3 regions of the Pseudoalteromonas sp. B131b genome follow, and region 3 is predicted to be linked to each of the others. Evidence: predicted binding sites of a transcription regulator. Region 3 holds the regulator's gene; each other region holds the start of a gene.
What was found. Region 3 encodes LexA, which represses DNA repair genes until DNA is damaged. Its sites were predicted from a motif close to TACTGTATNNNNATACAGTA; they were not measured.
Positions count from the first base shown of each region.

Region 1: a site for LexA is predicted at 1,410-1,429, ahead of uvrD (DNA helicase II). Genes of this name have one in related genera too.
Region 2: a site for LexA is predicted at 1,939-1,958, ahead of P4S65_RS11050 (SulA-like leucine-rich domain-containing protein). Genes of this name have one in related genera too.

Region 1 is NZ_JARLUZ010000001.1:751,564-754,855, forward strand. It holds gene dut (dUTP diphosphatase) at 1-384, opposite strand, end outside; gene P4S65_RS03575 (YacL family protein) at 482-850, opposite strand; gene P4S65_RS03580 (hypothetical protein) at 967-1,191, opposite strand; gene uvrD (DNA helicase II) at 1,494-3,292, shown strand, end outside.
Region 2 is NZ_JARLUZ010000001.1:2,386,465-2,389,756, forward strand. It holds gene P4S65_RS11040 (DUF6172 family protein) at 55-357, shown strand; gene P4S65_RS11045 (YchJ family protein) at 963-1,442, opposite strand; gene P4S65_RS11050 (SulA-like leucine-rich domain-containing protein) at 1,480-1,914, opposite strand; gene P4S65_RS11055 (tetratricopeptide repeat protein) at 2,205-2,669, opposite strand; gene P4S65_RS11060 (NCS2 family permease) at 2,787-3,292, shown strand, end outside.
Region 3 is NZ_JARLUZ010000001.1:1,132,421-1,135,712, reverse strand. It holds gene coxB (cytochrome c oxidase subunit II) at 1-557, opposite strand, end outside; gene lexA (transcriptional repressor LexA) at 1,025-1,642, opposite strand; gene P4S65_RS05280 (M12 family metallo-peptidase) at 1,906-3,292, shown strand, end outside.

The DNA of each region.
Region 1 (3,292 bases), 380 kb from region 3:
ACCTACTTGTACAATCGGTACAAACACAAGCTGAGCTATTCTTTCACCCACTTCAACTGTATATGTTTTATTACTGCGATTCCAAAGAGAAATAAATATTTGCCCTTGATAATCTGAATCAATAAGCCCAACTAAATTACCCATGACTAAGCCATGCTTATGACCAGATCCTGAGCGAGGGATTATAGTAGCGGCAAGACCATTATCTTTCATATGTACAGCAAAACCAGATGGAATTAGCTCAACTTGGCCTGGCTCTAAAACTAGATCGGCTTCAATACAAGCTCTAAGGTCAATACCAGCAGAACCTTCTGTTGCATATTTTGGTAATGGGAATTCAGTGCCTAGGCGCTTATCTATAATTTTTAAATCAATATTTCTCATTTTCACTTTCTACTTTGAATAAGTTTATAAACAGAATAATACAGATAAAATGCTGATTGTGCATTGCTGTATATTTTTATTAGTGTGCTGGTTATGTTTATCGTGACGTCGTAAACTCATGCCATGAATCAATTAAATCAATGAAATCTTCAAAGCCACAACCACTGCTTAAACCATTTTCTTCAAGCGCTAAATCGTCATCTTGATACGCTATTAGGTCTTCGCTGTCTTGATGAAGCGCATGCGCTTCAAACAGTGCTTCGTCTTTCGTTAATATTAGATCTATTTCTTGGCCTTTTAGCGTTAGCGGCTCATAGCTTGAGCTCACCGATGTAATAAGCGCTTGCACCATGGCGACTTTATCTTTGCCTATTTCTTCGTTTAGCCAGCGACCAATAATGGCGTGTTCACTGCTTATTTTAATACGTAACCCGCTAATAGGATCGCGAATAAATTGATATTCCATAGGGTTTGCCTGTAAATCTTTGATTGCGTAATTATATACGTAAACGCCCGTAAACCACAGGACATATAAAGTAAAATAGCGCCACATGGGCGCTATTTTACTCAACTTTAAAACCGTTAACTTCGCGATCTATAACGCGCTGCGTCAATGATCGACCATAAGTAAATAATAGGCACAAGTACAAAACCTACAAGCACATAAATTAGTGCGTAACTTATTATAATAGCGAGTGCAAAAAATATAGCCGCTAAAATACGCCCTTGCACTAACTGACCTAAACCAGGAAAAAATATATTACATAATGCTGCGATTACGTTACCGCCGGAACCTTGATCTGCCATACTAACCTCTGTATTTATTTGATTTTATAATTATTTACTTACACACTCTATGCCAATTTATTAAAGCTTACAAATCAAATAGTTAAATTACCCTGAATTTAGAGAGTTAGTAAATTTTGCTAACTTTAGGTCAAATTAGCAATTTTTATTGTGCGTTTACGCTTTTTGTTTGTTCAAAAAATTAGCAAGTTACTCGTTTTTAAGGCTATTTTATAAATAGCTGTTTATAAAAACAGTATTTTATTTAGCCTAACAAAAACACCTGTTATACTGCCCACAATATTGATTAAAAAGGCGTAACGATGGACGTTTCACAATTACTCGATGGCTTAAATGACAAACAACGCGATGCCGTTGCAGCCCCACTACAAAACATGCTGGTGTTAGCAGGTGCTGGGTCTGGTAAAACACGAGTGTTAGTTCATCGTATTGCGTGGCTTATGCAAGTTGAGCAAGCATCTGCTTACAGTATTTTTGCCGTAACCTTTACTAATAAAGCGGCTAAAGAAATGCGCAGCCGCGTTGAAGAAACACTAAAAGCCCCTGTAGGTGGTATGTGGATTGGTACGTTCCATGGTTTGTCGCATCGTATTTTACGTGCTCATCACCGTGAAGCTAACTTACCTGAAGCCTTTCAAATTTTAGACTCTGACGATCAACTTCGGATGATCAAGCGCTTATTAAAATCGATGAATATCGATGATAAAAAATGGCCTGCTAAACAATTTGGCTGGTACATTAGCGCCAAAAAAGATGAAGCACTTCGCCCTAAAGATATTCAAGCATACGATATTAACGAGCAAATGATGCTGCGTGTTTACGCCGCCTATCAAGAAGCCTGTGACAGAGCTGGCTTAGTTGATTTTGCCGAAATATTACTACGCAGCTACGAAGTGTTAAAAAATAACCCTACGTTACTACGTCATTACCAGCAACGCTTTGCACATATGCTAGTAGACGAGTTCCAAGATACAAATACCATTCAATATGCATGGTTAAAGTTACTTGCAGGCGATACAAGCAGTATCATGATTGTAGGCGACGATGACCAAAGTATTTACGGTTGGCGCGGTGCTAAAATCGAAAATATTAAACGATTTTTAACTGACTTTAGCGCAGAAACCATTCGTCTTGAACAAAACTACCGTTCAACAGCAACTATTTTGAAAGCGTCTAATGCATTAATTCAAAATAACTCAGAGCGTATGGGTAAAAGCTTATGGACCGACGGTAACGATGGCGAGCCAATTTCTATTTATGCGGCATTTAATGAATTAGACGAAGCACGCTTTGTAAGTAGCAAACTACGAAGCTGGTTAAATGCAGGTAATGCACTACAAGATGCCGCAATTTTATACCGTAGTAACGCGCAATCTCGTGTACTCGAGGAAGCCATGCTACAAGAAGGCTTAAAATACCGTATTTATGGTGGTATGCGATTCTTCGAACGACAAGAAATTAAAGATGCGTTGTCGTACTTACGCCTAGTAGGTAATCGTCAAGACGATGCCGCATTTGAGCGTGTAATTAATACACCAGCACGCGGTATTGGCGATAAAACATTGAGCCATATACGCGACTGCGCTCGAGCAGAATCGTTACCGCTTTGGTATGCCGCAAAAGCAATTGTAGAACAACAGCATTTATCTGGTCGTGCTTCTGGCGCAGTAAGTAAGTTTGTAGAACTCGTTGAACAAATAGAAGATAAAATTAGCGATTTAACTTTGCATGAGCAAGCTAAGTACACAATTCAAACCTCAGGCTTGATGGCAATGTACCAAGCCGAAAAAGGTGAAAAAGGCCGTGCTCGCGTAGAAAACTTAGAAGAGCTAATTAGCGCGTGTGATCAGTATGAGCTACCTGAAGACGAAGAGTACAGCTCACCACTACAAGGCTTTTTAGCGCATACATCACTTGAGTCAGGTGAAGGACAAGCAGAAGAACACGAAGACGCCGTACAAATGATGACGCTTCACTCAGCTAAAGGCTTAGAGTTTCCGCTAGTGTTTATGGTAGGCGTAGAAGAAGGCATGTTCCCTTCTCAGCAAAGCAACGAAGAGTCGGGTCGCTTAGAAGAAGAGCGCCGCCTTTGTTATGTAGG
Region 2 (3,292 bases), 1.3 Mb from region 3:
AAATGGTATGACATGAAATGCCGTTATCATTAAACCAAGGTAATTAGGAACGTAATGAAGAAAACATTCACGCTGAATCACGAGAAAATCAAATACCCTCGTATGGTCGATGCTGCAAAGCACGAAGTGAAAAAATATTTGAAAAGAGAACGTAATAAAACGCTACCTGAAGATGCTGATTACTGGGCATTTGACTGTAAGTTTGGTAATACAGCTGAAGATGCTCAAGTAGTGCACGTTGCAGAGATTAGCAATCATATCAGCGACATCGAAAAGCAAGATTTAAAGTCTTTCTACGTAGAGATTTTAGCAAAGCCGGCACAGCGTCAACAAGCTGATTTAGATGACGACGAGTAACTCTTAAATTTTAAGTACTCGTAAAGTAGAGATGGACCCAAGTGGTCCATTTTTGTTATGTGGGTTTTAATATCAATCTGAATAATACTAACCAACCAATCCGCAATCATGCTTAATCAGTTTGAGGGATTAAATCTGACGCTAACGGCGTTAAAAATTTCTGATATAGGACAATTAAATAACGATTTTTTGTCTTGTTATCGACACGATTCTGTTATCTAAAAATAGATCACTTAATTAAAAGAGTTGGTATAAGTATTTGAACAATATAAATTATCTAATAACCCTATAATACCAACCTGCATAAATCTTTGATCAATTTAACGAATTAAATTGCACTATAACGTCGTTAAAATTTTTTATTTAGAACAACTAGATACAAAAACTTTTGCCTAGTTCTAGCGTAATTTTCTTAACGTTAAATAGACCCCATACATAAGCAGATTGGTATAAAATTTTATTTAGAGACGCTGAGTTTTTTGGAAATAAATAACTTTTCGTGTGTATGCGCCACATTAAGTTAAATAATATGTACAAAACTAGAGTACATATCATTTAACTAATTAGTGTGTTTCAAAATACCTGATGCCTGGGTAAGTTGAGGTTTATAGGCTATGGCACTTTTTATACTTTTTAGTACTGCCACATGGGCAATCATCGTTCCTGCCAATTTTTATATCTGCAACAGGTAATATAACGCCGTCAGAATATTTCCACTGATTTTTTTCTTTAATGAATTTTGATTGTTCGTGCAATTCACAGTATAAATTATCATAAAAGTAGTGCGCTTTAAATTCTACAAAACCCTGACTATCATCGTGCCCTGAGTCTATAATTGTCAGTTTTATAAAGCGGCAACCATCTGCAAATTCTTTAATTTCTTTAACGGGGTTTTCGGGCTGTTTATCTGGTGTATATGTTTGATAAATATACTTAGCATTTTTGAGTGCATAAGCACTATAACGAGAGCGCATAAGTAGCTCTGGTGTTTGAGGATGCTGTATTGCCAAATGAAAAGGTTCGCAGCAGTCAACATAATCTTGTTGGCTGCCACAAAGACATAATGTTTTATTCAGTGAGGTCATAATTTTGGTGTAAAGCTAAAATGTTAGTTTAACAAGATTATTGAGCTAGTAATATCTCTGTGGTTTGTTTGTTTTTCGTGAAGCAATATAACTTTGTATTTGTCTTACTCATATCCAGAGATAAGCTAGTTAATAGCTGGTTATTAACTATATCAGTCCAAGTAATTACAGCTGCAAAATTACCGTTGTGTAAAGCCGAATTTAATACGTACTCTAGATTCACTAAGTGTTTTTGTCTAATAACGAGTAATTTACTCGTATCGATAGAGCACGAATCAAGTAGCGCTTTACTAGGGACGTGATCGGGTGCGATTAATAATGTCCAAGCATTTAAGCTATTGTATTGATGTAATACTTTTAATAGCTCAAATGTTGCCGAAATTTCATCTTCAATTTCAATTAAATTAACACAATCGCTTTTATTGTCTTGTTGGTAGCTTTTAACTGTTCGTATGGTAATTGGTTGTAACATATCGCCTCACTAACTGGGTTTTTATACAGTATTTACATACAGTAGTTTATACAGTGTTTGTGTGCAAGTGTTTTTTGCTATTTTTTTGTACGATAATTTAAGATTTAGACTTTTTTTAAATTGTCATTTTTTTAAGTTATTAATATTTAATGATTTAAATTTACCTTTATGTTGTTGTTTCCAACTGTGCATTATTGTGTTGAATACTGTATACACCTGTTGAAGGTTGATATGGCAGCTTTAAATAATGATTTCATGTGTAAATTACAGCATAGTTTCGTATGTGTAATTTACTCTTCGTTAGCGTTATTTGGTATTAGGTGAGAAAACTGCAATTGGTGAATTTGTTCATATAAACTTGCAGCGTAGCATTGGGCATCTTTAAAGCGTTTAGTTTCAATGTGTTTACGCAAGTCAGTTAATGCAGTAGTTGCTGGTTCGTGACCTTGACTACTTGATAAGCTTAGCCATGCAACCGCATGAAATACACTTTGCGGAACACCTTGGCCTTTTACAAAAAATAGTCCTAAGTAAAATTGTGCTCGAAGTTCTCCAGACATCGCAGCTAAACGCATCCACTTCGCAGCAAGTGCATTTTGATTGTTTTTTAAATAATACAGTGCTTTGTTCAGTGTATTTTGCTGACTATTTTCGTTAGTTGGCGTTGAGTTAGTGTCGCTAGGTTGCGTGACAAAGGACAGTATATTGTCTAACTGCTGCTCTAAATCTTGGCCTGTCGGTGTTGTTTTTATCATGCTCACTCATTCGTTATGTAACTAAGTCAATAGTTTAGTATATCGCAAGGTAAAATGTCCTGTAAAAGATGATTTTTATGTTAAAATATTGCCACTTTTTACAACCATAAGTCTATTATGCTCGAAGCTTTATTTAAAATTAGTGAGAATGGCTCATCAGTCCGCCGTGAATGCATTGCGGGTATTACTACATTTATCACAATGGTTTACATTGTATTTGTTAACCCTGCCATGTTAGCAGAGGCTGGAATGGATCAGGGAGCTGCTTTTGTAGCAACTTGTATTGCAGCTGCTATTGGTTGTTTTATTATGGGATTGTGGGCTAATTATCCTTTAGCATTAGCGCCTGGAATGGGGTTAAATGCATTTTTTACATATGGTGTTGTATTAGGGATGGGTTACACATGGCAGGCGGCATTAGGTGCTGTTTTTATGTCTGGGTGTATATTTTTACTTCTAAGCCTGTTTAAAGTTCGTGAGTGGATTATTAATGCCATTCCTTTGGTTTTAAAGCGGGCCATTGCAACGGGTATTGGCGCATTTTTAGCTTTAATTGCTCTTAAAAATGCGGGCATCATCGTTGCCAGCCCTGCAACGTTAGTACAATTAGGTGATATAACTTC
Region 3 (3,292 bases):
ACATCATCAGAAGTCATTAAAAATCGTACTTTTTGATTTATTGGCAGTACAAGAGGCTTATCAACCTCAAGTAAGTAGTTAGGGTTTTTATCTGCAAGATTCGCTATTTCATCTTGCGGGGTAGACAAAATAGAGTAGAACTCTACATCTTCGCCCATATATTCATAATGCCATTTCCATTGCGAACCCGTAATTTTAATAGTGAGATCAGCTTTGCTGGCATCTTCCATTGCAATAAGGGTTTTAGTGGCTGGTACTGCCATAGCAATTAAAATAACAAACGGAATTGCAGTCCAAAGTATTTCTACTTTAGTGCTTTCGTGAAATTGGGCAGGTACAGCCCCTTTAGATTTACGGTGATGAATAAGTGCCCAAAACATAATTGCGAACACTATCACCCCAATCACACAACATATTATAAATATGGTCATGTGCAGCTGATATACATTATTGCTTATATCGGTTACGCCTTTGCGCATATTGTATTGGCTGTTCGCCAAAACTGAGTGCGAAAAAACACATAATATAAGCCACAAGGTAGAGGTCAGTTTACCCATGTGACGGCTCCTTTGATGCTATTGCGAATGCAAAGCGAAGAGGCATACGGCTTAAACGCCAATTCGTTATTTTTATTTTTTTAGCCAATCTTATTTAATATTGATTGGTTTTGCTGCGCCAACAACGAGTTTGTGTATATTGTGTGTTCTCAAAACTAAAAAGCTGTGAGTTATTATTAGCTCAGCACATTAATAATTAGCTAAAAAACGAACAACAAGCAAGTTTTAGTATAAAAAACAATCAGGTGATATTGAGTAATTAATAAAAAGTCAGTAATCAACTAGTCAACAGGAAGTTCAAAATATGAGCAAAACAAAGGGGTTTAACGTATTCGGAGGGGGAAATATAAGTGCAAAAAAATTTACAGCTAAAATAATTAGTTGGCTGTTTACGTCATATTTTTAGTGCTAATGTTAAAACAAAAATGCGTGCTAAAAAGCACGCATTTATAAAAATAAATTAAAAACTACATCCAATCAGCGTTTCTTATAACTCCAACGGCTAAACCTTCTATATTAAAAGATTCATTTTCTAGATCAACTTCAATTGGCGAAAAGTCGTCATTCTCAGCATGCAATAATACTTTTCGGCCTGCTTTTTCAAACCGCTTTACGGTAACATCATCATCAACACGAGCAACTACAACTTGTCCATTTTCTGCAACTTGAGTTTTATGCACAGCTAACAAATCACCATCCATAATACCTATATCTTTCATGCTCATACCGTTAACGCGCAATAAAAAATCAGCAGCTGGTTTAAACATTAATGGATCAATTTTACAATGACTCTCAACGTGCTCTTGCGCCAAAATAGGCTCTCCCGCTGCGACTCGCCCGATAAGAGGTAAACCTAACTGTTCAGGCTCTTCTTCCTCAACAAGTTGAATACCTCGGCTTGCACCTGGTTTCATCTTAATAGCACCTTTTTTAGCAAGCGCTTTTAAATGCTCTTCAGCAGCATTGGCACTTTTAAAGCCTAATGTTTGTGCAATTTCAGCACGTGTAGGAGGCATACCAGTGTCTTTAATAAAAACTTTAACTAATTCGAGAATTTGAGCTTGGCGCTTCGTTAATGGTCGCATACAACTGGTTTTCCATACAGTACATTTAACTGTGAGTATATACAGTTAAATAAAAATCGCAAATTTAAATTACATTGATTGCTTGCTGTTAATAAATCACTTTTACACTTATGTAGAAACAACGACTGCTTACATAAAATAAACATTTGTATCTTTATATTTACGATTAAGGGCTAATTTGATGACAGCCACATGTTAATAAATTGAAAACAACTTATTAACATGTACACTTTATGTGTACAAACACTTAAAAGGATTATCAAATGAAAAAATATTCACCATTGTTTATTGGCTTATTGTTTAGCGGCTATGCGTATGCCCAAGTCCCACTTTTCGAAGTGCAGCACTCTAACTTTACGCAAAACATTAATAAAGAAGGTAATGCTCAATCTCAATTTGGACAACCGCTTTTCGAACTAAGCGCAAAAACCAATGCATTCTTTTTACCTGTTCAGGGAAGTGACATTGAATTTATCAAAAGTACAGCAAGTACATCAGCAACTGGTAACTTAATTTGGGTAGGTAAAAGCTTAGATGGTGACGAAGTAACACTGATAAAATCTACAAAGGGGATTTCTGGTACGATAAAGGTAAATGAACATGTTTATAAATTGCAACCGAATAAACATTCTGGTCATAATTTTATTGAATTAGATCCTGCCAAGCAACCTGCTGAGCATGCACCCGATTATCAGCAATCTAGCAACACTATTTCAATCAGTGAACAAATTTTAACAGAACAAAGCTTCCAAACAGCTATGGCAACTAACGCGCAAAGCAATATTAGCTTACTCGTTTTATACACCCCAGCCGCAGAACAAAAATCTAGTGATATTAATAGCTTGATTGATCTTGCAATAGTAGAAACTAATCAGGGTTACCAAAACTCAGGTGTCAACGCAGTTGTTAGTTTGGCCCATGTAAGCCGAGTTAATTATACTGAAGCTACAAATTCAGGTACGGATTTAAATCGTTTAGCTACCAAAAACGATGGTTATATGGATGAAGCGCACACACTACGAGATCAATACGGTGCTGATGTAGTCATATTAATAAACGACGTTAACGGCTACTGTGGCCAAGCCAAAGCAATTGGTGCAAATGCTAACAGCGCATTTGCGATGGTTGATTATGACTGTGCAACCGGCTATTACTCTTTCGGTCATGAAATTGGTCATTTACAAGGTGCTCGTCATAACCCTGAAAACGATCCATCAACATCTCCTTATTCGTTCGGCCATGGTTATCAGCAACCTCAATCACAATGGCGTTCAGTAATGGCTTATAACTGCACAAATAACTGCACAAGAATCAATTACTGGTCAAATCCAAACAAATCATACAGCGGAAGTGTTATGGGAACTCCATCAAAACACGATAACGCTAGAGTCTTAAATTTAACAAACCCCACAATTGCAAATTTTAGATCTGCATCTAGCCCACCGGTAAATAACAATACACTGCAAAATAACCAATCTATCGTTGTTAGTGGTGATCGAAACAGTGAGCAATTGTTTACTTTTACAGTGCCAAGTGAAGCTGAGCAAGTCACATTTTCGACCTCTAATGGCACTGGGGATGTTGACCTACATGTAAAATATAATGCAATTGCAACGAGCAGTAACTACGATTGCCGACCGTATAAAAACG